DNA from 4 places in the Cupriavidus sp. 01L45 genome. Region 3 is predicted to be linked to each of the others. Evidence: predicted binding sites of a transcription regulator. Region 3 holds the regulator's gene; each other region holds the start of a gene.
What was found. Region 3 encodes FNR, which switches genes on or off when oxygen is low (the NO sensors DNR and NnrR bind a similar motif). Its sites were predicted from a motif close to TTGATNNNNATCAA; they were not measured.
Positions count from the first base shown of each region.

Region 1: the regulator FNR is predicted to act here: its motif matches at 1,928-1,941, upstream of AC1DT6_RS36190 (universal stress protein).
Region 2: the regulator FNR is predicted to act here: its motif matches at 3,001-3,014, upstream of AC1DT6_RS09350 (DUF3149 domain-containing protein).
Region 4: the regulator FNR is predicted to act here: its motif matches at 3,244-3,257, upstream of AC1DT6_RS08825 (fatty acid desaturase).

Region 1 covers NZ_JBFTSG010000076.1:21,173-28,266, forward strand. Annotated here, with positions in the region: gene AC1DT6_RS36175 (L,D-transpeptidase family protein) at 1-67, opposite strand, end outside; gene AC1DT6_RS36180 (universal stress protein) at 242-697, opposite strand; gene AC1DT6_RS36185 (zinc-dependent alcohol dehydrogenase family protein) at 796-1,803, opposite strand; gene AC1DT6_RS36190 (universal stress protein) at 2,013-2,471, shown strand; gene AC1DT6_RS36195 (hypothetical protein) at 2,511-2,648, shown strand; gene AC1DT6_RS36200 (flavodoxin family protein) at 2,659-3,189, shown strand; gene AC1DT6_RS36205 (bifunctional aminoglycoside phosphotransferase/ATP-binding protein) at 3,374-4,891, opposite strand; gene AC1DT6_RS36210 (TraR/DksA family transcriptional regulator) at 5,387-5,767, shown strand; gene AC1DT6_RS36215 (bifunctional acetate--CoA ligase family protein/GNAT family N-acetyltransferase) at 6,013-7,094, opposite strand, start outside.
Region 2 covers NZ_JBFTSG010000010.1:115,821-122,914, forward strand. Annotated here, with positions in the region: gene AC1DT6_RS09335 (DMT family transporter) at 1-836, opposite strand, end outside; gene AC1DT6_RS09340 (Bug family tripartite tricarboxylate transporter substrate binding protein) at 1,229-2,191, shown strand; gene upp (uracil phosphoribosyltransferase) at 2,304-2,954, shown strand; gene AC1DT6_RS09350 (DUF3149 domain-containing protein) at 3,094-3,240, shown strand; gene AC1DT6_RS09355 (helicase HerA-like C-terminal domain-containing protein) at 3,270-4,817, opposite strand; gene AC1DT6_RS09360 (YebC/PmpR family DNA-binding transcriptional regulator) at 5,074-5,799, shown strand; gene purD (phosphoribosylamine--glycine ligase) at 5,904-7,094, shown strand, end outside.
Region 3 covers NZ_JBFTSG010000021.1:21,152-28,245, reverse strand. Annotated here, with positions in the region: gene ccoP (cytochrome-c oxidase, cbb3-type subunit III) at 1-552, shown strand, start outside; gene ccoG (cytochrome c oxidase accessory protein CcoG) at 602-2,095, shown strand; gene AC1DT6_RS16295 (FixH family protein) at 2,120-2,335, shown strand; gene AC1DT6_RS16290 (hypothetical protein) at 2,338-2,583, shown strand; gene fnr (fumarate/nitrate reduction transcriptional regulator Fnr) at 2,745-3,470, opposite strand; gene AC1DT6_RS16280 (sulfite exporter TauE/SafE family protein) at 3,757-4,515, shown strand; gene scpB (SMC-Scp complex subunit ScpB) at 5,102-6,154, shown strand; gene rluB (23S rRNA pseudouridine(2605) synthase RluB) at 6,160-7,094, shown strand, end outside.
Region 4 covers NZ_JBFTSG010000010.1:6,388-13,481, forward strand. Annotated here, with positions in the region: gene xdhC (xanthine dehydrogenase accessory protein XdhC) at 1-762, shown strand, start outside; gene AC1DT6_RS08815 (adenosine deaminase) at 759-1,805, shown strand; gene guaD (guanine deaminase) at 1,868-3,199, shown strand; gene AC1DT6_RS08825 (fatty acid desaturase) at 3,376-4,476, shown strand; gene AC1DT6_RS08830 (NADPH-dependent F420 reductase) at 4,504-5,361, opposite strand; gene AC1DT6_RS08835 (TonB-dependent receptor) at 5,666-7,094, shown strand, end outside.

The sequences.
Region 1 (7,094 bases), on a different contig from region 3:
CCAGCAAGCCGGCCACGATTCCGCGCACGGCCGCGCCGTTGCGGCGGAAAAAGGAAGTGCCACGCATCTGCCCGTGCATGGCCGGTCGGGGAAACGTCGGGCGCGGTCGGCCCCTTAACTGTGGAGCGCTTGTCACTGTGGCGTGCTTGTCAAAGGATCGGCTCCTGTATTCCAGCCATCCATCTTGTCCATACGGCGGACAGGTGCCGCCGGCATGGGGCCCGCGGTCCCCGTTGCGCATTCACTCCGGGATCTCGCTGCGGACCATCAGCACCGGCTTGTTGCTCTTGTGCACCACGCCTTCAGCCACGCTGCCCATGACCAGGCGCCGGAAGCCGCGTCGGCCGTGCGTGCCGACCACGATCAGGTCCGCATCCCAGCGGTCGGCTTCCTCCACGATGGTAGCGGAGACCTGCCCGGGGGAAACGGGCGTCTCGAGGACCTTGGTCGTATGCGGAACGCCGGCTTCCGCCAGGCGCGTGGCGGCGGCCGCCAGCGCGTCGCGCCCCACGGCAAGGATACCTTCCATCAGCTTGTCGGGATCGTAGCTGCCAACGGAGAAGAGGATATCGCTGTCGTCCGCGACGAAGAGCACCTTTACCTCGCTGCCGGTCGCCTTGGCGACCGTGATGGCCTGGCTCAGGGCCAGTTCCGAAGAACGGCTGCCGTCCACCGCGAGCAGAATTTTCTGGTACATGATCCGTGCCTCCGGGCTGGATGTCGCAAGGCGGGCGCGCATGGGCGCCGCGTCCACCAGCAGCATAAGGCGCGGCACAGTTGGCGTATTGACGTACGTCAAGCAGCCTGGGCGACGCGCAATACCGCCGCGCCGGCCAGGCGGCCCGCGCGCAGGTCGTCCAGCGCGGCACCCGCCTGCTCCAGCGGATAGACGGTGGTGGCGGTGCGCAGCGGTGTGGCCTGCGCGATCCCCATCAATGCGAGGCCATCTCCGCGCGTGAGGTTGGCCACCGACACGATCGACCGCTCCTCCCATAGCAGGCGATACGGAAAGCCAGGGATGTCGCTCATGTGGATGCCGCCGCAGACCACCGTGCCACCCTTGGCGACGGCTTGCAGCGCCATCGGCACCAGCGCGCCGACCGGCGCGAAAATCAGCGCGGCATCGAGCGGCCGTGGCGCGGGCTGGTCGCTGGGACCCGTCCAGCAGGCTCCGGTGTCGCGGGCGAGCTGGCAGGCGGCGGGGTCGCCGGGCCGCGTGAAGGCGAAGACTTCGCGCTGCTGCGCCACTGCGATCTGCGTCACCAGGTGGGCCGCCGCGCCGAAGCCGTAGATGCCGATACGCCGCGCGTCTCCGGCCATGCGCAGCGTGCGGTAGCCGATCAGGCCCGCGCACAGCAGGGGCGCCGCATGCACGTCGTCGTAGCGCTCCGGGATGGGAAAGCAATAGCGGCTGTTTGCCACGACGTACTCGGCATAGCCGCCGTCGCGCGTATAGCCGGTGAACTGGGGCGTGTCGCACAGGTTTTCGCGCTGCGCCGCGCAGAAGCCGCAGTGCCCGCAGGTCTGCCCGAGCCAGGGTACGCCGACCCGGTCGCCAGGGGCGAGGCCGCTCACGCCTTCGCCGCAGGATTCGATCCTGCCGACGATCTCGTGTCCGGGAATCAGCGCGTTTTTGGGGTGCGCGAGTTCGCCGTCGAGAATGTGCAGGTCGGTGCGGCACACGCCACAAGTGCTTACGGCGATACGGACCTCGCCAGGGCCCGGACGCGGTACCGGCACGCGTGCCAGGCGCAGAACCGGTCCGGCGCCGTCGAAGACCATCGCGCGCATTGAATCCTGCATATTGCCATCCTCCGCGGCCTCACCATGAGGCGCCCGGATTTCATGCTAGGCCATGCCGGCCGCCGGCGCCTGATCCACGTCAACGGGGCACGCAAGGCGGTGCCCCCGGAAAGCTGCGCAAGCCATGATCCAAATCAACATGGACTTCGCGCGGACGTCCAGACTGGAAATGTTGAAAGCGGGCTTGCCGCGGGTGCGGGAGGTAGAGGATGTACAGCAAGATCCTGGTTGCCGTGGACGGCAGCGAATCGGCCGACCGGGCGCTGGCGGAGGCTCTCCACTTGGCCGCCGCGATGGGCTCGGAAGTCACCGTGATGCATGTCATCGATAACAGCTACCTCAGGTACGAGGTTGGCTATGTCGACCTGACAGACCTGCGCGCCAGCCTGCTCGAAGGCGGGCAGTCCCTGCTGGACGAGGCCAAGGCCAAGGCCGCTGCGCAGCAGGTGGCATGCAAGACGCTGATCGTGGACGAGCCGCTGGCGCTGGGCGACGTCGCCAGCGCGATCGAGCAGGCGGCGCAACAAACGCATGCCGAGCTGATCGTGGTGGGCACGCACGGGCGACGCGGCGTGCGGCGCCTGCTGATGGGCAGCGTGGCGGAGGGGCTGGTGCGGCAATGCCGCCAGCCGGTACTGCTGGTGCATGCGCCCCCGGCCGCGGCGTAACGGGGCGTCAGCGGGCAAAAGCGTGGCAACTGGCTTGACGTGAATCAATGGTCCCCCTCCGGACGCTTCCCAGACTGGTTGCTGGCACACCAGCGGCGCGGGAATGTCATGCAGTACGCCAGCATCATGATCAACCTGTCGCTGGCCGGCACGCGGACTACCCGGATCCAGCGTTGAGGAGCCATTGATGGAAGACATCCTGATCGTCTATTACTCGCGCACCGGAACGGCCCGGCAGGCCGCGGAAGCACTGGCGGCGTATTCGGGCTGGCCGCTCGCGGAGGTCAGCGACCAGACCAGCCGCGCCGGCTTGCTGGGCGATGCGCGCTGCGTGTTCGATATCGTGCTGCACCGGCGCGTAGGCTACCGCTACGCCGGCCCGGCGCTGGACAAGTGCCGGCGGCTTGTCATCGTCGCGCCCGTCTGGGTCGGCCACCTTGCCGCTCCCATGCGCAGCTTCCTGCGCGACCACCTGCCGCTGACCTGCGAGACCTCGGTGATCTGCGTGATGGCGCGGCAAGGCGCCTTCACTGCGGCGGCGGAGGTTTCCCGCCTGGCCGCGGCGCCGTCGTCGCCGGTACTGGCGCTGCGCCAGAGCGAGGTGGCCAGCGGGGCGGCACTGCCGGACCTGCGCGCCTTCGCGGACCAGGTGGAAGCCGCGAACGGACGTGCCGGGAGCGCGCAGCGGCCTGCGTGGCTTTCGCCGAAAGAGGCCTGAGCCGCCGCGCCCGCGCGCTACCGCGTTGTTGCCTCAGCGCCCTTGCTTACTGCGCTTACCGCGCTTACTGCGTTATGGCGCTGACGGGAAAGCCCAGCATTCCGCGCCGGCAACGGCACCTGGTCCTCGTTCAGCGATATCGCTTCGGGCTCGGCTCGGCATCGATCGCGCGGCCTGACCCGCATCAGCCGGCTGATCCGGCGCCGGCAATGCGCACCACATGGCCCCATTCGTCGCTGCCCAATGGCTCTTGCGCGCGCCGTTGCCACTCCAGCACCTGAAGGTCCGCGTCGGACGGGTCGCCGCCCTGGCGCGCGCGCGTGGCGATGCGTTCGCGCAGGGTAGCCAGGTCGGCATTGCAATCGACGATGGAAAAAGGCACGCCCCGGCGCGCGGCCAGCGATGCGAAACGCAGCCGCTGCTCGCGCGCCAGGAAGGTCGCGTCGGCGATCATCGGAACGCCCGCGCCGCTGCCAAGCCGGCAGATTCCCAGCAGCCGCCGGTAGACGCGGGCGGTATCGCCAGGCGAGTAATGATCATGACGCAGCGTGGGGTTGCCACGCGGCAGACGCTTGCGCTCCACGTCGGAGCGTACGCGGACCATGGCCGCGGCCAGCGCCAGTTGCTCTGAAACGGTGCTTTTGCCGCTGCCGGAGAGGCCATGCATGATGATAATCGCGCCCGGCCGGCGCGTCAGGACGCCACAGGCCAGCGCAAGCAGATCGTTGCAGCGCACCTGCGTCGCCGCCGCTTGTTCGGCGGTGCTGGTTCCCCCCACGCTGCGCTGGCGCGCCCGCTCAAGCAGCACGCGCGCGCGCACCACGGCGCGCACCGCCGTGTAGAACGGCAGCACGGTCAGGCCGGCATAGTCGCCGCTGCATTCCAGGTAGGTATTGATCAGGCAATAGGCAAGGTCTTGCCGGCCAGCATGCAGCAGATCCATGAAGAGAAAGGCGGTATCGCTGATCGTGTCGATCCAGCGCAGCCCGGCATCGAACTCAAGGCAGTCAAAAGGCGTGGGCGCGCCATCGATCATGACGATATTGCCAAGGTGCAGGTCGCCGTGGCACTCCCGCACATGACCGCTTGCCAGCCGTTTGGCAAACGCGGGCTGCAGGGCCGCGGCCCGTTCGCGCAGGAGCGCCGCCACGCGTGCCGCCGCAGCCGTGCCGGAGGCGAGAGCGGCGACGCCGGCCAAGGCCTGTTCCATCACCGCCGTGATCCGCGCCGGCGTGCCGTGGCCGGTGCCGTCGCCGGCCACGGGCGCAGCCAAGTGGATCGCCGCAAGCCGGCGGGCCAGCGTTTCGATATGGAGACCGGTCAGCCGATTTGTCTCCGCCATGGCGGAAAGCAGGTCTCGCTGCCGGAAGCGGCGCATTTTCACCGCAAACTCCAGCGCCTCGCCAGTACCTTCCACGCGGACATCGCGCTGGCATGGCCCCGCCACGACCGGTACCACGCCGAGATAGAGCGCCGCCGCCATCCTGCGATTCAATTCCACTTCGGCCTCGCAATCCACTTTACGCGCGGCCAGCGTGGAGAAATCGACGAAGTCGAGGTGCACAGGCTTGCGCACCTTGTAAGCAAAGGAGCCGGCCAGGAAGACTTGCGAAATGTGCGTCTCGATGAGGCTGACTTTGTCTACCGGGTGCGGGTAGGCCGCGGGGCACATCAGGGCTTGCGTGAGTACCGCCGAATCCATGCTGGGATCTCCCTGGGTAGCTGTCTCCCTGTTTGCACTCTGGACAGGTCATGCTTCCATGCTATGCGGGCCACCGGAAGCTAGCTTGACGGGGATCAAGCCGGGCGGCGGCTACCCGCCTATATTGAAGCGGCACAGGGGTCTGGCGCGCAACGCTGCGGATGCTTCATGCCGGCAGCCGCTGCGCCGGCGACGGGAGAGCGGCAATGCGGATGAAACGTTCCGATGAGGGCTTGGGCAGCGGCGCCGCGCGTTTGCGCGGCCTCGCGGTTTGCCTTGCGGCCATCCTTTGCGCGGGCTGCGCGGCAGGATCCGAATGGTGGCGGCCGCCCAAGCCCAGGGCCGGCGCCATGGTCCCTGCCGCCCCCGGCGTTATCCGGGATGCCGCTGGGGGCGACAAGATCCGCATCACGACATTTGATCTGGCGCAAGCCGCTGGCCCGGCGTCATTGCATCATTGAGTGGACTCGCCTCGACGCGCACCGGGAGTGCACCATGTCCGAATTGACCAAAGAGCAACTCTCCAGCCTGGTTGCCTTGCTGGACGGCATCGAGCAAAGGATCCGCGGCCAGATGGATGCGGTGGCCGTGACCCGCACTGTGTCCGCGGGCGCCGAGCCGGGCGGCAACGCCGAACTTGCCGGGCAGACCGCTGGGGAGCGCATGGACGATGCGATGACCGAGCACTACCGCATGGAACTGGCCGACATTGCAGCGGCGCGGGCGCGCATCGGCAAGCTGCGCTACGGCGCGTGCCAGGACTGCGGCGAGCCCATTCCCTTTCCGCGCCTGCAAGCGTACCCCACCGCCAGGCGCTGCACGCCATGCCAGCGCAAGCAGGAGCACATGTTCGGGGCGCCGGGCGGCAGGCGATGAACCTCGCCGGTTTTTCCCGCGTCCGGACCCGCCAAGGGGTGTCCGCAAGGTGAGTCCGCAATACAGCCGCTGCAATGGCGGCGGCGAAATAGTGGCTTGCTCGCTCCGATTCTGGCAGGTAGATCACACCAATGGCGCGCTGTAGCAAGGGCGCGCGCACTTCGGCCGCGCTAGAAGGGTTCGGCGATCACGACGGCTTGCGCATTCTGCTCGCCAAAGGAGCCGGCCATGGCGGGGCGGACCGGTCATGGCGCATTGGCCGCGGATGGCTCCGTCAGCAAAAGGCGGAGTTCCACGCCGTCGCTGGCCGGCCGGTCGCCGCGCAGAACGTGGATGCCGCTGCTTTCGGCGAGCCGGAGCATCGCCGTATTGGTCGCCAGCGTGGTCCCGACCAGTTCCCGCGTGCCGTGTGCGCGGCAATAGGCCACCATCTTGCGCAGCAGCAGGCCGCCGATGCCCTGGCGCTTGCAGTCGGAGCGCACCGTCACGGCGAACTCGGCACGCAGGTTGTCGGGGTCGGCCACGGCCCTTACTTCGCCCAGGATGGCCTTCGGCCCGCTGCCTGCCGGACTGACGGCGACGAACGCCATCTCGCGTGCGTAGTCGATCTGGGTCATGCGTGCGAGCTGGGTGTGCGGCGGCTGCCGGATCATGCAAAAAAAACGCATGCGGATATCCTCCGGCGCCAGGGCGGCGAAAAATGCCTGGTAAGCGGGCTCGTCTTCGGGGTGCACCGGGCGCAGCAGCAATGGTGCGCCGTGCCATGTCACCGTTTCCTCAAGCGCTTTGGGATAGGGGCGGATGGCAAGGCGGGCGGCCCCAGGCTGCATGGCGGGGGCCACGCCGATTCGCGCGTCCAGCGCCAGCACGCCGGCGCCATCGGCCAGCAGCGGATTGATATCGAGCTCAACGATTTCCGGCAGGTCGCACAGCAGTTGCGACAGTTGCATCAGGACCTGGTACAGGGCGTCGTGCCGGATTGGCGGCTGGTCCCGGTAGCCGTCGAGCAGCTTCGCAATCCGCGTGCGGCTGACAAGATCTTTCGCCAGGCTGACGTTCAGCGGCGGCAGGGCGATGGCGCGGTCGGCGATGCGCTCCGCGGCGGTGCCGCCGTGGCCGAACAGCACCACCGGGCCGAACACCGGATCGGTGGTGGCGCCCACGATCAGTTCGAACGCGCCTGGCCGGCTGATCATACGCTGCACGGTGAAGCCATCGAGCCGGGCCCGGGGTTGTTCGCCGCGAATGCGGGCCTGCATGCGCTCCAGGGCCTGCCGCAGCTGGCCAGCCGACTGCAGGTTCAGCGCCACGCCGCCCACATCCGATT
Region 2 (7,094 bases), on a different contig from region 3:
CCGAGAAACAAGGTGGACACCGGCCCGAGCATGCCCGCCTGCGACGCCATCGGCGCGCCGATGCGCGCCACCGCCACCATGGTCAGCGACACCGGAAGCACCGTGCAGAACACCGAGTTGACCAGCGACAGCCACATCACCGGCGCCGGCTGCAACAGCGCCGCCAGCGGACGTCCCAGCACCAGGTATTGCACCACGCAGCAGGCGGTGGAAACGCACATCGCATAGGCCACGAGCCGCAGCGACCCGATACGCTGCACCAGTTCGCCCGAGGCAATCAGGTAAATGCCATAGGTGAGTGCGCTGCCCAGCACCAGCGCGGCACCGAGCCACACGCCGCTGCCGCTCACGTCGAGATCATGCGCGAAAACCAGCACGATGCCTATATAGGCAAGCAGCAAGGACAGCCATTGCCGGGTGCTGATGCTGCGTTTGAACAGCACCGCGCTGGCCAGCAGCACGAAGGATGGCGTCAGGAACAGGATCAGCCGTTCCAGCCCTGCGGTGATGTACTGCAGCCCGAGGAAGTCGAGGAAGCTCGACAGGTAGTAGCCGATGATGCCAAGGAAGACGATGCGGCCACGGTCGGCCCAGGACAGCGCCGGCAGCCGGCGCGACTGCCACCAGCCGATGGCCATGAACAGCGGCACGGCGAACAGCATGCGCAGGCTGATGACCATGACCGCGTCGACGTCGTAGCGGTACATCAGCTTGGCGACGATCGCCTTGCCGGAGAAGAGGATGGCGCCGACGGCGGCCACGGCAAGGCCGGCGCGCTGCGATGCCGGCTGGGCGGGAGACACGCTGCTGGTGCTGGAGAGCTGGGATGCTGACACGGGAAAGCCGGATAGAAGGGCCGCGCGCCGCCGAGGGCAAGGCGGACCGCTGAAGACGCGAGCCATTGTATTCGAAAAGAGTCAACTGCATCCGGCGCCCATTGCCCTGCGTGCGGCCGCTGGGCGATGTCACCTTCCTTGAGGAATCCCCCATGCAACGCACCCTCTCCTGCCTGGCTCCGGTTTCGACCGGATGGCGGCGACGGCGCCGCTGGCAGGCATCCTGAAACTGCCGTAAGCTCGCCGCTCGGCGCGTGCGACACGTGCCCAATAAGAAGAACCAGGAGCATTCACTCATGACGGCAGCACCCCTTTCCCTAGTGTCCCCTCGCTTCGCCTTCCGCGGCAATCGTCGCGCGCCGCGGACCGGCCAGCATGGCGCCCGCCCGCTGATGGCCGCCGTGGCCGCGGCGGCCGCGCTCGCGGCCGGCTGGTTGCCCGGCGCCGCCAGCGCCGCGGATTTCCCCGCCAAGCCGATCCGCTTTATCGTGCCCTATGCCGCAGGCGGCACCACCGACCTGGTCGCGCGCACCGTCGGCCAGAAAGTAGCCGAGAAGCTCGGCCAGCCGGTGGTGGTGGAAAACCGCCCCGGAGCGGGCGGCAATATCGGCATGGAGGCGGTCGCCAAGGCCGCGCCGGACGGCTACACCATCGGCTTCGGCGCGATCTCGACCAATGCGCTCAACCCGCATATCTACAAGCACGTGCCATTCGATCCGCGCAAGGACTTCACCGCGGTGAGCCTGCTCGGCACCTCGACCATCGTGCTGGAAGTCAGCAACAGCCTGCCGGTGAAAACCGTGTCGGAACTGGTCAGCTATGCCAAGGCGCACCCCGGCCTGACCTACGCGACCGCGGGAACCGGCACGTCGATGCACCTGGCCGGCGCGATGTTCTCGCAGATGACGCAGGCGGGCCTTACCCATGTGCCATACAAAGGCAGCAGCCCGGCCATCAACGATATGCTGGGCGGCCATGTGCAGGTAATGTTCGACAACCTGCCCGCCTCGCTGCCGCACATCCAGGGCGGCAAGCTGCGCGCGCTGGCCGTGGCCGGCAAGAGCCGCTCGCCCGCCCTGCCGAATGTGCCGACGCTGGCCGAGGCCGGCCTGGCTGGCTACGCTGTCGAGCCGTGGTTCGGCGTGTACGGGCCCGCCGGCATGCCCGCGCCGGTGGTGCAGGCGCTCAATGCCGCCTTCGTCGAGGCGCTGGGCAATGCGGACGTCAAGGACAAGCTGGTCCAGGCGGGCTTCAACCCGAAGGGCTCGAGCGCGGCGGAACTGCAGTCGCTGACGCTGTCCGAGTACGAGAAATTCGGCAAGGTCGCCAAGAGCGCCAGCATCTCGGTGGATTGAGCGGCGGGCCCCGCGCGCTGCCGGCCGGGACACTGCCGGGGGCGCGCGGCTGCGCATCCATTACAATCCGGCTGCACCGGGCCTTCGCGCCCACTCCAGCCGCCTACCCGCCATGAAGCAAGATCCGCGTTTCCCCAAGCTGTACATCCTCGATCACCCGCTGATCCAGCACAAGCTCTCCCATATGCGCGACAAGGACACGTCCACGCGCACATTCCGCGAACTGCTGCGGGAGATCACGCTGCTGATGGGCTATGAAATCACGCGCAACCTGCCGCTCACCACGCGTCACATCGAGACGCCGCTGGTCGAACTGGATGCACCCGTGATTGCCGGCAAGAAGCTCACCATCGTGCCGGTGCTGCGCGCCGGCGTGGGCATGAGCGACGGCCTGGTCGAGCTGATTCCTTCGGCGCGCATCGGTCATATCGGTGTCTACCGAGATGACCAGCATCGCCCCGTGGAATACCTGGTTCGCCTGCCCGATGTGGAAGACCGCAGCTTTATCCTGTGCGATCCGATGGTCGCCACCGGCTACTCCGCCGCGCACGCGGTCGACGTGCTGAAGCGCCGCGGCGTCGCGGACGAGGCGATCACCTTCGTCGCGCTGGTGGCTGCGCCGGAAGGCGTGGAAGTCTTCCAGAAGGCACACCCAGGCGTGAAGCTGTTCGTGGCCTCGCTGGACAGCCATCTGGACGAGCACGCCTACATCATTCCGGGCCTGGGCGACGCCGGCGACCGGCTGTTCGGGACCAAGAACTGAGCGTTCCCTTGAAAACGGATCAGGCCGCGCGCTCTCTGCGCCCGGCTTGATCCGCCTCAACCCGCGCGGCGAGGGGTCTGCCTAGACTGGCGGCAACGGCACATGATCCGGTGTGCCGTGCCTGACCAGGGAGACCCAGATGGCAGCCTTGAAGATCCTGTTTACCACCGGCACCGGGCTGATGAGCCTCGGCGTCATTGGCTTCATCATCGGCATGGGGTGGTTCTTCACCCGGCTGTTCCTGCGCAAGATGCGGGAAGACGAGGCGGCGGCGCAACGCCGCTGAACCGGCCGCCGGCGCCGTCCGGCTTTCGCCTATTTCTTCTTGCCGGAACCCAGCAGGCTGCCCAGCACGCCGCGGATCAGCTCGCGCCCGACTTGCGAGCCGACCGTGCGCGCCGCCGACTTGGCCATCGACTCCAGGATGGAATCGCCGCGCCCGGTCTTGCCGGTGCCCTTGGTCAGCCCGCCAAAGATTTCGCCCGCCTGGTCGAGCCAGCCGCCACCCTGTGCGGGTGCCTGCTCCGGCTGGCCTGCCGTGGGCGCTGGCGCGCCGTTGCCGGCGGTGGACGGGGATGACGCCGGCGCGACCGCCCGGCCCTTGAGTTTCTCGTAGGCCGACTCGCGATCGATCGCCTGCTCGTAGGTGCCGGCTACCAGCGACGCAGCCAGCAACTGCTTGCGCTCGTCATCGGTGATGGGGCCGATCCGGCTGCCGGGCGCCATTATCCAGGCACGTTCCGTCATGCCGGGAATGCCCTTGGCGTCGAGCAGCGACACCAGCGCCTCGCCCACGCCGAGTTCCCCGATCGCCTTCTCCAGGTCCAGGCCTGGCTTGGCGCGCATGGTGGTCGCCGCCACCTTGACAGCCTTCTGGTCGCGCGGCGTGAAGGCGCGCAGCGCATGCTGCACGCGGTTGCCGAGCTGCCCCAGCACCGTGTCGGGAATATCGACGGGATTCTGCGTGACGAAATACACGCCAACGCCCTTGGAGCGGATCAGGCGCACCACCTGCTCGATCTTGTCGAGCAGGCCCTTGGGCGCGTCGTTGAACAGCAGGTGCGCCTCGTCGAAGAAGAACACCAGCTTGGGCTTGTCGAGATCGCCGGCCTCGGGCAGCTTCTCGAACAGTTCCGACAGCAGCCACAACAGGAAGGTGGCGTAGAGCTTGGGCGAATTCAGCAGCTTGTCGGCGGCCAGGATATTCACCACGCCCTGCCCGTTCTCGGTCTGGATGAAATCATCCAGGTTGAGCATGGGCTCGCCGAAGAACGCATCGGCGCCTTGCGATTCCAGCGCCATCAGGCCGCGCTGGATGGCGCCGATCGAGGCTGCCGAGATATTGCCGTATTCGGTGGTGAACTGCCCGGCGTTGTCGCCCACGTACTGCAGCATGGCGCGCAGGTCCTTGGCGTCGAGCAGCAACAGCCCGTTGGCGTCGGCGATGCGGAATACCAGGTTGAGCACGCCCTGCTGGGTGTCGTTGAGGTCCAGCATGCGCGACAGCAGCAGCGGCCCCATATGCGAGACCGTCGCCCGCACGGGATGGCCCTTCTGCCCGAAGACGTCCCAAAGCGTGGTAGGGCAGGCGCCCCACGCCGGCTCGGGCAGGCCCAGGTCAGCCAGGCGCGCCTTGAGCTTGTCGGAGAGCTTGCCCGGCTGGGAGATGCCGGTCAGGTCACCTTTGACGTCGGCCATGAAGACCGGCACGCCCAGCCGCGAAAAACCCTGGGCCAGGCTTTGCAGCGTCACGGTCTTGCCGGTGCCGGTGGCGCCGGTGATCAGGCCGTGCCGGTTGCCCATCTCGGGCAGCAGGGCAAGTTCGAGCTCGGCGTTCTTGGCGATGAGGATGGGTTCGGCCATGGTTTCTCTGGTTGGCAGGCAGCACAGCGGCATCGCCGCGACCGTCCCCGCCCGTGCGCCGCCCCCCGTGATCGCGGGACCGGCGGCGGCGGGGCCGCGTGATAAAATGCTGGGCTGATTATAGCCAGCCCCCAGGCCGGCTCACAGACACACAACACCATCCAGCCGTGCCGCCGATCACCCGTTGTTCGCCCGGCACGGCCGGCGCGCGCCGTCAGGGCGCGCGCATCAAACGTTTTGCGCTTCGGAGAGAATCATGGCCGGTCACTCAAAATGGGCCAATATCAAACACAAGAAAGCCGCCGCTGACGCCAAGCGCGGCAAGGTCTGGACCCGCCTGATCAAGGAAATCACCGTCGCCGCGAAGCTCGGCGGCGGCGATGCCGATTCCAACCCGCGCCTGCGCCTGTCCATGGACAAGGCGATGGACGCGAACATGCCGAAGGACAACATCCAGCGCGCCATCCAGCGCGGCGTGGGTGGCCTGGAAGGCGCCAACTACGAAGAAATCCGCTACGAGGGCTACGGCCTGGCCGGCGCGGCCATCATCGTCGACTGCCTCACCGACAACCGTACCCGCACCGTGGCCGAAGTGCGCCATGCCTTCTCCAAGAACGGCGGCAACATGGGCACGGAAGGCTCGGTGGCGTTCATGTTCACCCACTGCGGCCAGTTCCTGTTCGCCCCCGGCACCGCCGAGGACAAGCTGATGGAAGTCGCGCTGGAAGCCGGCGCCGACGATGTCGTCACCAACGACGACGAATCGATCGAAGTGCTGTGCCCGCCCAACGATTTCGCCACGGTCAAGGCCGCGCTGGAAGCCGCGGGTTTCAAGGCCGAGATGGCCGACGTCACGATGAAGCCGCAGAACGAAGTCAGCTTCTCCGGCGACGACGCCGTCAAGATGCAAAAGCTGCTCGACGCCCTGGAAAACCTGGACGACGTGCAGGAAGTCTTCACCAACGCGGTGATCGAGGAGTAAGGCGGGATCGGGCAAGACCTCGCCTCACGGCGGCAGCGCGGTTCGATGAGCCATGGCTGCCGCTTTTCGCATTTCGCATGCGTCATTTTTTCTGGCAGTAGATCATGAAAGTATTGGTTGTCGGCTCGGGTGGTCGTGAACACGCGATGGCCTGGAAATTGGCCCAGTCGCCCAAGGTGCAGGTGGTGTACGTGGCGCCGGGCAATGGCGGCACCGCGCTCGACAAGCGTCTGCAGAACGTGCCCCTGACGGATCCGGAAGTGCTGGCCGCCTTTGCCGAGCGCGAGGGCGTGCATTTCACGGTAGTCGGCCCCGAGGCGCCGCTGGCGGCCGGCATCGTCGATATCTTCCGTGCCAAGGGCCTGCGCATTTTCGGCCCCACGCAAGCGGCGGCCCAGCTGGAATCGTCCAAGGATTTCGCCAAGGCGTTCATGCAGCGCCACGGCATCCCGACCGCCGCCTACCAGACCTTCAACGACGCCGCCGCGGCGCATGCCTACATCGACGCGCAGGGCGCGCCGATCGTGATCAAGGCCGACGGCCTGGCCGCCGGCAAGGGCGTGGTGGTTGCCGCCACGCTGGAAGAAGCGCACGCCGCGGTCGACATGATGCTGGCCGACAACCGCCTCGGCGATGCCGGCGCGCGCGTGGTGATCGAGGAATTCCTCGAAGGCGAGGAGGCCAGCTTTATCGTGCTGGTGGACGGCAGGAACGTCCTCGCACTGGCTACCAGCCAGGACCACAAGCGTCTGCTCGATCACGACGCCGGCCCCAACACCGGCGGCATGGGCGCGTATTCGCCGGCGCCGGTGGTCACGCCCGCGCTGCATGCCCGCGCCTTGCGCGAGATCATCATGCCGACCGTGCGCGGCATGGAAAAGGACGGCATCGTCTACACCGGCTTCCTCTACGCCGGCCTGATGATCGACGCCGAAGGCAACCTCAAGACGCTGGAATTCAACTGCCGCATGGGCGACCCGGAAACCCAGCCGATCCTGGCCCGCCTGAAGACCGACCTGGTCGACGTGATGGAGCACGCGGTCACCGGCAAGCTCGACGAGATCGAACTGGACTGGGACCGCCGCACCGCGCTGGGCGTGGTGATGGCCGCTTATGGCTATCCCGACGCTCCGCGCAAGGGCGACGCCATTACCGGCATCCCGGCCGAGACCGAGGAAAGCGTGACCTTCCACGCCGGCACCACGCTCAAGGACGGCACCCTGCTGACCACGGGCGGCCGTGTCCTGTGCGTGGTGGGGCTGGCGGATACCGTCAAGGCAGCACAACGCGCGGCC
Region 3 (7,094 bases):
GCCGCGGATCCGGCTGCGCGCGAGATCGGGCAGCGCCTGTTTCTCAACTACTGCGCGCAATGCCATGGCTCCGACGCGCGCGGCAGCCGCGGCTTTCCCAACCTGACCGACAACGACTGGCTGTATGGCGGCGATCCCGCGACCATCACCCAGACCATTACCAAGGGGCGCAACGGCGTGATGCCGTCATTCGCTTCGACCATCGACGGCAAACTGGCCGGCGACGTGGCGCAATACGTTCGTTCGCTGTCAGGCTTGTCTTCCGATCCGATTCGCGCCTCGCGTGGCGAAAGCACATTCAAGTCCACGTGCGCGGCCTGCCATGGCTCTTCCGGCAAGGGTAACCAGGCGCTCGGTGCGCCCAACCTGTCGGACAAGGTCTGGCTGTACGGCAGTTCGGAGGCAAACATCGTCGACGCCATCCTGAAGGGTCACAACAACCACATGCCGGCACACGAGGAAATCCTGACGCCGGAGCGCATCCGCATGCTGACGGCCTATGTCTGGGGACTGTCGAACAATGGGGCAGCCCCCGCGGGGAGCGGGCAATGAACGGCGACGCCAGCATGTGGAGCCTGCGTGCCGCTGGGGGTGATCGCCCATGAATGCCCCGGAACCGGAACCGCTGAGAAAGCACGGAGCCGCCTGGGGGCCTCTGCGGGAGCCCGCATCCGCCACGGGGGATGGGGAAACCTCGGATGAAACCCTGTACGAAGTCCGCCGCAAGATCTATCCGCGCTCAGTCACAGGGGCGTTTTCGAGCTGGCGGGTCTGGATGGTGGTCCTGACCCAGCTGTTCTTCTATGGCATGCCCTGGCTGCAATGGAACGGCCGCCAGGCCATGTTGTTCGATCTCGGCGCGCGCAAGTTCTACATCTTCGGCTTGGTGCTCTGGCCGCAGGATGTGATCTACCTGTCCGTGCTGCTGGTGATTTCCGCGCTCTCGCTGTTCCTGTTCACGGCGATCGCGGGTCGCCTGTTCTGCGGCTATGCCTGTCCGCAGACGGTGTACACAGAAATCTTCATGTGGATCGAGCGGCATGTGGAAGGCGATCGCTTTGCCCGCATCCGCCTGGATGGCGATCCGTGGAGCGCGCGCAAGCTGCGGCTCAAGGCCACCAAGCACACGCTCTGGATCGTGATCGCGCTATGGACCGGCTTTACCTTCGTCGGGTACTTTTCGCCCATTCGCGAGTTGGGCGGCCACGTGCTCAGCCTGTCGCTGGGGCCGTGGCAAACGTTCTGGATGCTGTTCTACGCCTTCGCCACCTGGGGCAACGCCGGCTTCATGCGCGAGCAGGTGTGCAAGTACATGTGTCCTTATGCACGCTTCCAGAGCGTGATGGTCGATCGCGACACGTATGTGGTGACGTATGACGTGGGCCGCGGCGAGCCGCGCGGCAGCCGCTCGCGCAAGGTGGACCACCAGGCCGCCGGCATGGGCGATTGCGTGAACTGCAGCATCTGCGTGCAGGTCTGCCCCACCGGCATCGATATTCGCGACGGCCTGCAGTACGACTGCATCGGTTGCGGCGCCTGCATCGACGCCTGCAACCAGGTCATGGACAAGATGGCGTATCCGCGCGGGCTGATCCGCTACACCTCGGAGAACGCCATGCGCAGCGTGCTGCCCGAGGCGGAGGCGCGCAAGCGTCTGTTCCGGCCGCGCACGGTGGTGTACTCCGTGATCTGGCTGGCCCTGGTTGCCGGCTTCACGGTGTCGCTGGCCATGCGCACACCGCTCAAGGTCGATATCATCCGCGACCGCGGCGCGCTGGGCAGGGAAGTGGAGGGACGCTGGATCGAGAACGTGTATCGCCTGCAACTGATCAACACGACCGAGGCGCCGATGCATGTGGCCATTCGCGCGGACAGTGATGACCTGAAGGGCCTGGCCGTGGAATACGATCACGCTGCCGGCAATCTCGAGCCCACCTCAAACCGCCTGATTCCGATTCGCGTGCGCGTGCCGATCGAAGCCGCTGGCCAGGGCACCCACAAGATCCAGGTGACGGTCACTGCGACAGGAGATGACAGTGGGGGCGGTGCGGAAATCAGCCAGGGCACCAGCTTCATCGTACCGCGCAATCTTTGAACCGAGAAATCTAGAGGAGGCCTGATGATGCAGCAAAGCAATCCCTGGTGGAAGGAACCCTGGCCATGGCTGCTGATGAGCGGGCCCTTGCTGGCGATGGTGGCCTGCGGGGTCACGATCTGGCTGGCCATGACGCACCCGGACCCGCCCGTTGTCGATGGCGTATCGCGGCACGGGTTGGTGGTCGAGAAGACGGGTATCGGGCGGCAGGCTGAGCCGGCCACGGCGCAGGCGAGGTGACCATGAGACTGCGCTGGCTGATGTGGGTGCTATGGCCCGGCTTCCTGGTAGCCGGGCTGACGACCGCCCTGGTGTTTTCGATGGTCGATCCCGGCGATCTGCGCTTCTTCGGACAGCCGGTCGAGGCGTCGCGGGAGGCGGTTTACACCGTGGGCTTCCTGGTCGCGTGGGTGCTTTGTTCGTTGTCGAGCGGCCTGACGCTTTACACCATGCCCACGCGGCTGGCGGAGACAGACGAACTGGAGTGAGCGCGATGCGCGTCTTCGCGCCGCGGGGCAGGGGGCGGCGGAGCAGGAGTGTCGTGACCAGGCCGGCGCGACGTGGTATTGGCACCACGCAAGGAAGGCAAGGCGGCTGCCAATGCCGCGGGAGCCGGGAAACTCCGCGCGGCCGGTCGATGCCTGCCGGACTAGCAGGACTTGTTGATGATCTGCTTGATGCCTGTCATGTCGACCAGCTTGACGTGCCGCTGGCGGATCTGGATCAGCCCGGCTTCCGCAAAACGGGAGAACAGGCGGCTGACGGTTTCGAGCTTGAGCCCGAGGTAGCTGCCGATCTCCTCGCGGCTCATGCGCAGCACGAACTCGGAGGCCGAATAGCCGCGCGCGGAAAGGCGCTCCGAAAGGTTGATCAGGAAGGCGGCAAGCCGCTCTTCGGCGCGCATCGAGCCCAGCGTGATCAGCATCACCTGGTCCTGCGAGATTTCCTTGCTCATCAGCCGCATGAACTGATGTTGCAACGACGGGAGCGCACCGGACAGCGACTGGAGGTCGCCGAAGCGCACCACGCAAACTTCGGTATCCTCAAGGGCGGTGGCGTCGGACGCGTGCTGCATTTCGCCAAGGCCGTCGAGCCCGACGACTTCGCCGGGGAGGTGGAAGCCCGTGATCTGCGAGCGGCCATCTTCCATCGTCAGGTGGGTTTTGAGCGTGCCGAAGCGGATCGCATAGACGGCGGTGAGCGGATCGCCGAGGCGGTACAGGGTCTCGCCCTTGCGTACGCGCACGCGCTCCTGCACCAGCGAATCCATTTTTTCGAGGTCCTGCTGCGACATGCCGACGGGCAGGCAGAGCTGTCCCAGCGAGCAAGTGGAGCAGCGGGGCGACATCTCGGTAATGGGAATGGATGTTAGCAATTGGGGCCTGTCGGTTTAGCGCAATCACTCAAGCGCGTGTGGCAGGCGCATTGAGTTGAAAGCTTGACGTTGAGAGCTGTCGGTTGGAAGCGCTATCCACATTAGCCTGGCGCGGGTCTGGCGGGGCCTGCCATCTGCGTGGCGCCGCCTGCCGTGCCCGTCGTCATGATTTGCGATTGCGCGGATGTGCGCGGGCGCTGGGCTTCATGTTGATAGCGCCTCTTGGAGTCGCGGGGGCGCGTAGGGCGCATTTTACCGCGCCAGGCGATGTGATTGGGAGGAGAAGTTGACCGTAGGCGTGCTCTTCAGCGTTTTTACCCTGGCTTTGCTAGGTGGTGTGCATTGCGCGGCCATGTGTGGCGGCATTGCGCTTGCGGCCGAGCAAGGCGGCACGGCCCGTGTGCCGGCCACCATCCTGCGCCGGCCAGGCCACTGGCTGCTCGAACTCCTGGTGATGCATGCCGGGCGGCTGAGCATGTATGCGCTGTTGGGCGCCTTGCTGGGTACCCTGGGCGCCGGTGTGTGGAAGGCCCAGTACTTGCCGCTGCAGCGCTGGCTGTTCGGAATCGGCAGCATGATGCTGGTGATGTCGGGATTATGGATGTTGCGTGGGCGCGCCGTGGGGGCTGGCTGGCTGGAGCGGTTTGCCGCGCGCGGCGCTGGCGGTTTGCTCCGTTTTCTTGCCGCCGTGGGCGTGCGCCTGGCGCCCTTGGGCCTGCCACAGGGGCGGCTGCTGCGCCGCTACGGCATGGGGCTGGCCTGGGGGCTGGTACCATGCGGCATGGTCTATGGCGCCCTGGCGATGGCGCTGCTGGCCGGGAACGCCCCTTCGGGTGCGCTGGTGATGGCCGTGTTCGGACTGGGCACTTTGCCAAACCTGTTGGTTATCTCGGGCCTGTCCGGCTACCTCAGGCAGTGGTCGYGCCGCCCGGCGGTACGTACCCTTGCCGGTTTGGCAGTGGCTGCCTTTGGTGTCGTCGGGGTGGCGCGCGCGCTGCTTTTGCCAGAGACGCTGGCCGCGCACGGCTTCTGTCTGGTCTTCTGATACGCCGCTTCATGGCGCATTACGCACTTTGTCGGGCAGATGCCTGTGTGAATCGGTTGCAGGTTTGCCAGGGAATGCCATACAATCGCAAGAACAGCGATATCGCGCAGCGTATTTCATCGTGGCATCGTCAGGTAGCATTCGCACTCGGGGATGCATGCCAGGAACCCTCCAGCACGTATTACCGCCAGGGACCGTTCCCAATCCGCCGTCCGGTTCAAAAGATTATTTGGTTCAAAAGACCAGCCACGGCAGGGCGGGGTGAAATAGGCCAAGCAGGCCCGATATCCGTATTTTTCTTGCACCCGGAGCGACGGACGTCGTGCCGGACAGGTCCGCCACATCAGGGGGAAGGCGCGACGCAAGGGCTCCGTCGACCGGCAGGTAAAGCCGGTGGCCGGGCGATCTCCTGCCGGGCAGGTCCGGCACCCGATGCAAAAAAGAAAGCGCACGACTGCATGCATCAAGCATTGTGGTTGGCTGCGCGGTCAGATGGCGGTGGCAATTCCAACCGCTGAACCCGCAATCTCCAGTGCGTCCGGGTTTGTCCGGGGCGCAGGTGCAAAGACAGGCTGCACGCAATCACATGAATACCCAAGAGGCGAAGATCGTCCTCGAGACCGCGCTGATTTGTGCGCAGGAACCCTTGCGCGTCAATGACTTGCGCCGGCTTTTTGCCGACGACGTCGGTGCCGACACCATTCGGGTGCTGCTGGAAGAGTTGCGCCGCGACTGGGAGCAGCGCGGCGTGGAACTCGTGGCGCTGGCCAGCGGCTGGCGCTTTCAGAGCCGCCCCGTCATGCGCGAATACCTGGACCGGCTGAATCCTGAAAAGCCGCCGAAATATTCCCGCGCGGTCATGGAGACGCTGGCGATCATCGCCTACCGGCAGCCGGTCACCCGGGGCGATATCGAGGAAATCCGCGGTGTTGCGGTGAGCACCGAAGTCGTGAAGAAGCTCGAGGACCGTAGCTGGATCGAGGTGATCGGCTACCGCGACGTACCGGGCCGGCCGGCCTTGTACGCTACCACCAAGAACTTCCTTGATGACCTTGGCCTGCGCTCGCTAGATGAGTTGCCGCCGCTGGAGGATGTCCAGGCGCAGACGCAAGCCGCGCTGCTGAACCAGGAGCCCATAGATTTCGAGGCCCTGGGCACTGTGCCCGCTTTGCCGGCCGGAAGCGACGAAGAAGCGTTCGCGGAGGCCGGCGAGGAGCCTGCGGGCGGCGCTGGCGCTGCCGTCGCCGATGTGTCCAATGCTGGCGAATTGACCCGCTCCGTCCCCGGTGTCCTCGATGCCGGTGCCACGGATGGCATCGCCGAACTGGTGGAAGCATTTGAAAAGAAGGACGCCTCGGTGCAAGCGCAAGCCGTGCCCGAGGCTGAAGTACCCGCGGTGTCCGAGCCGGATGATGGGCCGGAGAGCGAACTGGTGTCCGCCGGGCCCATGGGGGCGCGGCTTGACGGCACAGCCGTGGAGGATGCCGTCGACGACGGCGAAGCAAATGAGCAAACGGAAGCACCCGCCAACGGTTACCACGAGCAAGTGGCCTCCGGCGAGCAGGAGTCCGAAGTCCCGGGGGCGTCCAAGACGAATCCGGCGCACCCCAGCGAGCACGACGAGCGCGTGTCCAACTGAACACCATGCAACATCCGAATGTGAATACCTTGTCCGATTCTGTTGATCAAGACGTCCGCCAGGCGGATACGCCGGCCGGCGATGCCGGCAATGGCGCCGAAGGCGCGCCGCGCCGCAAGGGCCTGCGCCGTGGCCTGCGCAATCTGGTGGCCACGCGCCGCCAGGCCACGCAGGACCGCGATGGCGGGCGTGCCGCGGAAGGCGATGCACTTGCCTTCGCTGGCGGTCCGGACGCGGGAGCCGCACCGGACGCGCAATCCGCGCGTGGCGATGGCGTGAGAAAGGGGCGTACGCGCGGCAAGCGCAAGCCCGCCGAAGGCGAGTCCGTGCAGGCCGGCGAGCAGCAGGGCGAACGCCCGGCGCCGCGAGGCCGCCGCGCGTTCGGCGGCGACACTGCCGAAGGTGCGAGCGAAACCGGCGGCGAAGCCGCTGGAGAGCGCCAGCGCGACGGTGCCCGCGCCAACTCCAACGGCGCGCGCAAGCGCAAGCCGCAGCAAGGCCAGCAGCCGCAGGGCGCGGCCAGGCGCGGCAGTGCCGAGGGGCAGCAGGGTGGCCCGCGCCAGGCAAGCAAAGGAAACAAAGGCAGGGGCGGCACGCAGCGCCAGGCTCCGGGCGTGCCCGAGAAGGCCCCCGCGGCTGCAGCCGCAGGTGGCGAAGACCTGTTTCGTTTCGTCATCTCCGGCCAGTACGACCAGGAAGATACCAGCGGTGTGCGTGCCAAGGTAAAGCCGGTGCGCGAGCTCTCGGCCGATGACGATGCGCCCAAGCTGCACAAAGTGCTCGCCGAGGGCGGCCTGGGTTCGCGCCGCGAGATGGAGGAGCTGATCCTGCAGGGGCGCGTTTCTGTCAATGGCCTGCCGGCCCATATTGGACAACGCATCCTGCCGGCCGATCAGGTCCGCGTCAACGGCAAGCTGATCCATCGCCGTGTGTCGACCAA
Region 4 (7,094 bases), on a different contig from region 3:
CAATGCTGCGGCGGCGTGGTCCAGCTCGCCTTCGAGGTGCTGGGCGAGCCCGACCTGCCCTGGCTCGATGCGGTGCAGGCCGCCTTCTCCGCCAGCCGCGCGCTCACGCGCACCGTGCCGGCGGCCGGTCCGGTGCGGCACGCGGCGGCGCAGGCGGTCACGCCCTCGGTGAGCTTGCAAACCGATGGCGCCTGGACCGACGTCATGGTGCCCGATGAACTGCAGGTGGTGCTGTTCGGCGCCGGCCACGTTGGCCATGCGCTGGTCAAGGTGCTGGCCAACCTGCCGTGCCGGGTGCACTGGGTGGATGAGCGCGACACCTTGTTCCCGCCGGGCCTGCCCGACAACGTCACCCCGGAAGCCACGGATATCCCCGAAGCGGTGGTCGACCATGCCCCGGCCGGCAGCTATTTCCTGGTGATGACGCACAGCCACGCCCTGGACCAGACGCTGTGCGAGCGGATCTTGCGGCGCAATGACTTTGCCTATTTCGGCCTGATCGGTTCCAAGACCAAGCGCGCGCGCTTCGAGCATCGCATGGCGGAGCACGGGATTGACCCTGCCCGCTTTGCGGAAATGACGTGCCCGATGGGCGTCTCCGGCATCACGGACAAGGCTCCGGCTATGATTGCGGTTGCCATCGTCGCCCAGTTGCTGCAGGTTCGCGACCAGCGTCTCGCCCATCTGGGCGCGCTGAGCGCCAACCGCGGCGGCCAGGCGGCGAACACGACGCAAACCAAGACCGCAAAAGGAACCCCATGACGCTCGATGCCGCGCTCGCAGACCGTATCCGCCTGACGCCCAAGGCAGAACTGCACGTCCATATCGAAGGCACGCTCGAGCCCGAGCTGATCTTCCGGCTGGCCCAGCACAACAAGGTCAAGCTGCCGTATGCCAGCGTGGAATCCCTGCGCGAAGCCTACGCCTTCACCGACCTGCAATCCTTCCTTGACATTTACTACGCCGGCGCCAGCGTGCTGCTGACCGAGGACGATTTCTTCGACATGACGATGGCCTACGTGCAGCGCGCCGTAGCCGACAACGTGCGCCACGCCGAGATCTTCTTCGACCCGCAGACCCACACCGCGCGCGGCGTGCCCATCGGCGTGGTGATCGACGGCATCTCCGACGCGCTGGCCCAGGCCCGCACCCAGTTCGATTTCTCCAGCAGCCTGATCCTCTGCTTCCTGCGCCACCTGTCCGAGGAAGACGCCTTCGCCACGCTGGAAGCGGCGCTGCCCTACCGCGACCGTTTCGTCGGCGTGGGCCTGGATTCCTCCGAGCAGGGCAACCCGCCGGAGAAGTTCGCCCGCGTCTTCGCCCGCGCCCGCGAGCTGGGCCTGCGGCTGGTGGCGCACGCCGGCGAGGAAGGCCCGGCGCAGTATGTCACGGACGCGCTCGACATCCTCAAGGTGGAACGCATCGACCACGGCGTGCGCGCCATCGACGACCCCGCCCTGGTGGCGCGGCTGGCCCGCGAGCGCGTGGCGCTGACGGTGTGCCCGCTGTCCAACCAGAAGCTCAAGGTCTATCCCGACCTGCGCGACCACTCGCTGCACCGCCTGCTGGAAGCCGGCGTGCTGGTCACGCTGCACTCCGACGACCCCGCCTATTTCGGCGGCTATATGAACGCCAACTGGGAAGCCACCTTCGAAGCCCTGCCGCTGACCGCGGACGACGGCCACAAGCTGGCGCGCAATAGTTTCGAGGCGTCCTTCCTGCCCGCCACGCAGAAGGCCGCCTTCCTCGCCGAAGTCGACCACTTCTGGCAATCCCCCCTGCCCGCGACGGCCTCCACGGCCTGAGCGCGGTTCACACCAAGATGCCGGCGCGCCACGCGCGCGCCGGCGCATGACGAGACATCGCTATGACGACCACGCCCCCCAACCCGTCCATCACCCGCGCCATCCGTGGCCGCGTGCTGCACTTCCTGCGCGATCCGCAGTTTCATGACGACGCGTATCAGTATTGGGAAGACGGGGTGCTGGTTGTCACCGCCGGGCATGTCGCCGCGGTCGGCGACTACGCCGAGCTGGCCGCGCAGATCCCGGCCGGCGCCGAAGTGATCGACCGCCGCGGCAAGCTGATCGTGCCCGGTTTTATCGACACCCACGTGCATTACCCGCAGACCGACATCATCGCCTCGCCCTCGCCCGGCCTGCTGCACTGGCTGGAAACCTACACCTTCCCCGAGGAGCGCCGCTTCGCCGAGCCGGAGTACGCTGCGGCGGTGGCGGGCTTCTTTGCCGACGAGCTGCTGCGCAACGGCACCACCAGCGCCGTGGCCTGGAGCACCGTGCACACGGCCTCGGCCGACGCGCTGTTCGCCGAAGCGGACCGGCGCAACCTGCGCCTGGTGACCGGCAAGGTGCTGATGGACCGCAACTGCCCCGAATTCCTGCGCGACACCGCCGAGTCCGGCGCGCGCGATTCGGCTGACCTGATCTCGCGCTGGCACGGCAAGAACCGCCTGTCGTACGCGATCACGCCGCGCTTCGCGCCGACCTCCAGCGAGGCGCAACTGGCTGCCTGCGGCGAACTGGCCAAGGCCTATCCCGACGCCTATATCCAGACCCATGTGGCGGAAAACCGCGACGAAGTGAAGTGGGTTGCCGAACTGTTCCCGCAGGCGCGCAGCTATCTCGATATCTACGATCACTACGGCCTGCTGCGTCCGGGCGCGTTCTACGGCCACGCCATCTACCTCGACCAGGACGACCGCAAGCGCCTGGCCGACAGTGGCGCCGCGGTGGCGCACTGCCCCACCTCCAACCTGTTCCTGGGCAGCGGCTTCTACGACTTCCACCAGTCCGACGCCTATCGCCTCAACGTGACGCTGGCCACCGACGTGGGCGGCGGCACCTCGTTCTCGATGCTGCGCACCATGAATGCCGCGCACAAGGTGGCGCGCATGGGCGGCTATCACCTCACCGCGCTGCGCATGTTCTACCTGGCCACCCGCGCCGCCGCCGATGCGCTGGGCTGGAGCGAGCGCGTGGGCAGCTTCACGCCGGGCTGCGAGGCCGACTTCATCGTGCTCGATCCGCAGGCCACGCCGCTGATCGCCCGCCGCAGCGAGCGCTCGGAGACGCTGGAAGAGCAACTGTTCGCCTTCGCCATGCTGGGCGACGATCGTGTGATCGATGAGGTCTATGTGATGGGCGAGCCGGCAAGCGCGTCGGCCTCCGTCGCGCATTAATCATCACTTTCCACCGGGAAGCACCGGGTCCTGGCCACGCCGGCTTGACCCGGATCAACACCCCTGTCACGCAATCCTTCTAAGCTGTCACACCGTCGGCCCCCTGTGGCCGTGCATCGCCAGTCCCGGGCACAGCCAGGTGCCCGACCCCGCGTTCGACAACTGAAGGTTTTTGAATGATTGCCACGCAGCAAGCCCCCTTTCCGGAGCCGATTTCCCCTGAAGCGCCCCTGCCCTCGCGCAAGATCATCCGCGGCTGGCTGATCCCGCTGGGTCAGCGCAGCACCTCGCGCGCGCTGGCGCTGTTCGCGCTGGATACGGCGCTGTTCGTGGCCGCGCTGGCCGGGGTGGTGATGTTCTCCCACTGGCTCGCCAAGCTGGCGGCGGGCGTGCTGACCGGCATCATCATCGCCCGCCTGTTCATCATCGGCCACGATGCCTGCCACCAGAGCCTGACGCCCCGGCGCGGCCTCAACAAATGGCTGGGGCGGCTGACCTTCCTGCCGTCGCTCACGCCCTACAGCCTGTGGGAAGTCGGCCATAACGTGGTCCACCACGGCTATTCCAACCTCAAGGGCTTCGACTTCGTCTGGGCACCCTACTCGCTCGAGGAATTCCAGACGCTGCCGCGCTGGCGCCGCGCGCTGGAGCGCGTCTACCGCAACGGCTTCGGCGCGGGCCTGTACTACCTGGTCGAGATCTGGTGGTTCAAGATGTTCTTCCCCAGCCGCCGCCAGATGCCCACGCGCCGTGCTGTCTTCATGTGGGACTGCACGCTGGTGGCGATCTTCGGCGCCGCCTGGATCGGCGCGCTGGCCTGGCTGGCGGTGGCCAGCGGCCAGTCGGTCGCGCTGCTGGTGGGCCTGGGCTTCGTCGTGCCCTTCCTGGTATGGAATTTCACCGTGGGCTTCGTGCTCTATGTGCACCACACCCATACCAGCGTGGCCTGGTACGAGACCAAGACCATGTGGGCACGCGCCCAGCCTTTCGTCTCCACCACCGTGCACCTGCGCTTCCGCTACGGCATCGGCGCGGCCCTGCATCACATCATGGAGCACACCGCCCATCACGTTGACATGAGCGTGCCGCTGTACCGCCTCAAGCGCGCGCAGGCGCTGCTCGAACACGCGCTGCCGGGCCGCATCATCATCCAGAACTTCACCTGGCGCTGGTACTTCCAGACCGCGCGCCGCTGCAAGCTGTACGACTTCAAGGCGCTGTGCTGGACGGACTTCCAGGGCCGGCAGACCAGCGTCAACGCGCCCGTGCCGGCATAAGCGCCGCGCCCCGGCCAGCCGCCGGGGTTACTTCGGCTGCGCGGCCGCCTTGCCGCTGACCTCCGCCATGCGCGCCCGCATGGCATCGGCCGAACCGATCTGGTGGAACAGCGGGCCGCCCGGCGCAAAGCTGTCGGCCGTCGCCAGCCGCCCGATCACCACCGGTTCGAAGCCGGCATCCCGCACCAGTTGCTCGCCAACGCGCAGCGCGGCGGGATCGTCAGCCGCGATCGGCACGGCAATCAGCCCTTCGGCGCGGTGATGCTCGCTCGCGAATTTGGTGGCGCCCATGAAGTTGAAGGCACGAACGATGCGCGCGCCGCGCAGGTACTTTGCGGTGGTAATGCCGATGCCCTTGCGTGCCGCCTCTTCCGCGATGGCGCCATCGCGCGCCCGGATGGCATTGGTCGCATCCACCACGATCTTGCCGGCAAAGGCCTTGCCATGCTCGGCGGCGATATCGGGCAAGGCCTTGTATGGAACGGCCAGGAAAATCACCTTGGAAAAGGCCAGCGCCTCGGCGACCGTGCCCGCGCGGGCGAGCGGGCCGAGCTTGTCGACGAGCGGCTTGAGCTCTTCCGGATGACGCGAGGAGAACATCACAGGATGTCCCGCGCGCACCCACAAGCCGCCGACCGTTCCTCCGATACGGCCGGAGCCGATCACACCGATGGGAATCGGGCCGCCATCCCGGCTCGCCTGCGCACGCAAGCGCGCGGGCAACACGCCCAGCGCGAGCAGGGCAAAACCGAGACTGCGGCTTAGCAAGCGGCGGCGCCGGTCAACCGTACCGGCCTGACCGGCGCAAGCCACGGCGGCGGCCCCGGCGAAGCCGGTGCGCTCCGCACGGCCAGGCCTGAAGACGGGACGATCGGGAAACGGCATGGCGAACTCCTCGATCCGGTGAGGATCACGATGCTGCGACACAGCAAAACGGAGCGCCACGCCTTTCGGAAAGCCCGGTGGTGCGTGGCGAAGCGCTCTCGGGGGCACCTTCAAACTCTAGGCGAAAAATGCAGCGCCCGCGACAAACCGCCTGCGCGGCAGCCGGTTCGATTTGGCATGCGCCGGGCCGTGCACTACAGTAAGTATCACTTGCATCACCCTGGACGGCGTCGGCGTGCGCGATGCCTTGGTGACCGTGCGCCGGAATCCGTGCGCTTGCGTCCTTGTCCTCACGGAGAAGGTAATGCTCCCCGCCCTCCCCCGACCGCGCAGCCCAGGCCTGGCGCACGCAGCGCGGCGAACGGCGGCGAGGTGCGCACTGCTGGCGCTGGCCGCGGGCGCTCCGGTGGTTCTGGCCGCCGAAACGCCGCGGGACTTGCCCGCCGACGAGGTGCACAACCTCAAGGAAGTCACCGTGGTCGCGCCCGCGCCGCTGCCCTCGTTCTCCATCCCGCGCGAGGCGTTTCCCGGCAATGTGCAGACCGCCACGGATGCCGACATGGAGCGCGCCAAATCCGGCAACCTGTCATCGTTCCTCGGCGAGAACATGGAGAGCGTCGTGATCAACGATGTGCAAGGCAACCCGTACCTGAAGGACATCCTCTACCGCGGCTACCGGCTCTCGTCCACCCTTGGCGCGGGCCAGGGTCTGGCGCTCTACCTCGACGGCGTACGCCAGAATTCGGCGCTGGGCGACGTGGTCGACTGGACCGCGATCCCCGAGGCCGCCATCAGCACCATTACGCTGGTGCCGGGCAGCAATCCGCTGTACGGGCTCAACGCGCTCGGCGGCGCGCTGGCGCTGACCACCAAGTCCGGCGAGACACACCCCGGCGTGGAAGCCGACCTGAGCGTCGGCAGCCACGGCCGCGCGCGGCTGGATGTCAGCGCCGGGCAGATGCTGGGCGACGGCTGGCACGCCTTCGTCGCGGGCACGGGGTTCCGGGAGGACGGATGGCGCGAACTTTCCGGCAGCTGGCTGGGCAATCTCTTCGCCAAGGTAGGCCGCTCCACCACGGACACGCAATGGAGCGTGAGCCTGCTTGGCAGCACCAGCAGCCTGTCCGGCAACGGCTTGGTTCCCGACAGCATCTATGGCGTCCAGCGCAATGCCATCTACACCGCGCCGGACATCGCGCGCACACGCGCGTTCCAGGCGACGCTGAACGGCGCACACCAATTCAATGCCGAAGACCAGCTGGCACTGACCGCCTATCTGCGCGTGGGGCGCGCGCAGGCAACCACGGGCGACGTCAGCGACGCCTACCTGGACCGCCTGCTCGACTGCCAGGGCAACGCCGGCGACGACGGGTGCCAGCCCGGCAATGCGCCTGCCAACGCCGTGTTCAATACCTCGACCGTCAACACGCATGACTATGGCCTGTCCGCGCAGTGGTCGCATACCGGCGACATCCACAGCGCGGTACTGGGCGCCGCGGCCGCGCTGAGCCGCGCCGCGTACCGCCAGGACACACAGCCGGCCACATTCAACGCAGATCGCGTGGCGGTGGCGGACCCCGCTTCCTCGCCCACCACCGCGGCCTCGCTCGATGGCCGTACCACCACCTTCAGCCTGTATGCATCGGACACCATCAAGCTGTTGCCGCACAGTTATCTCACCGCGAGCGCACGCTGGAACACTTCGCGCACGCGCACCGAGATGACGTTGCCGA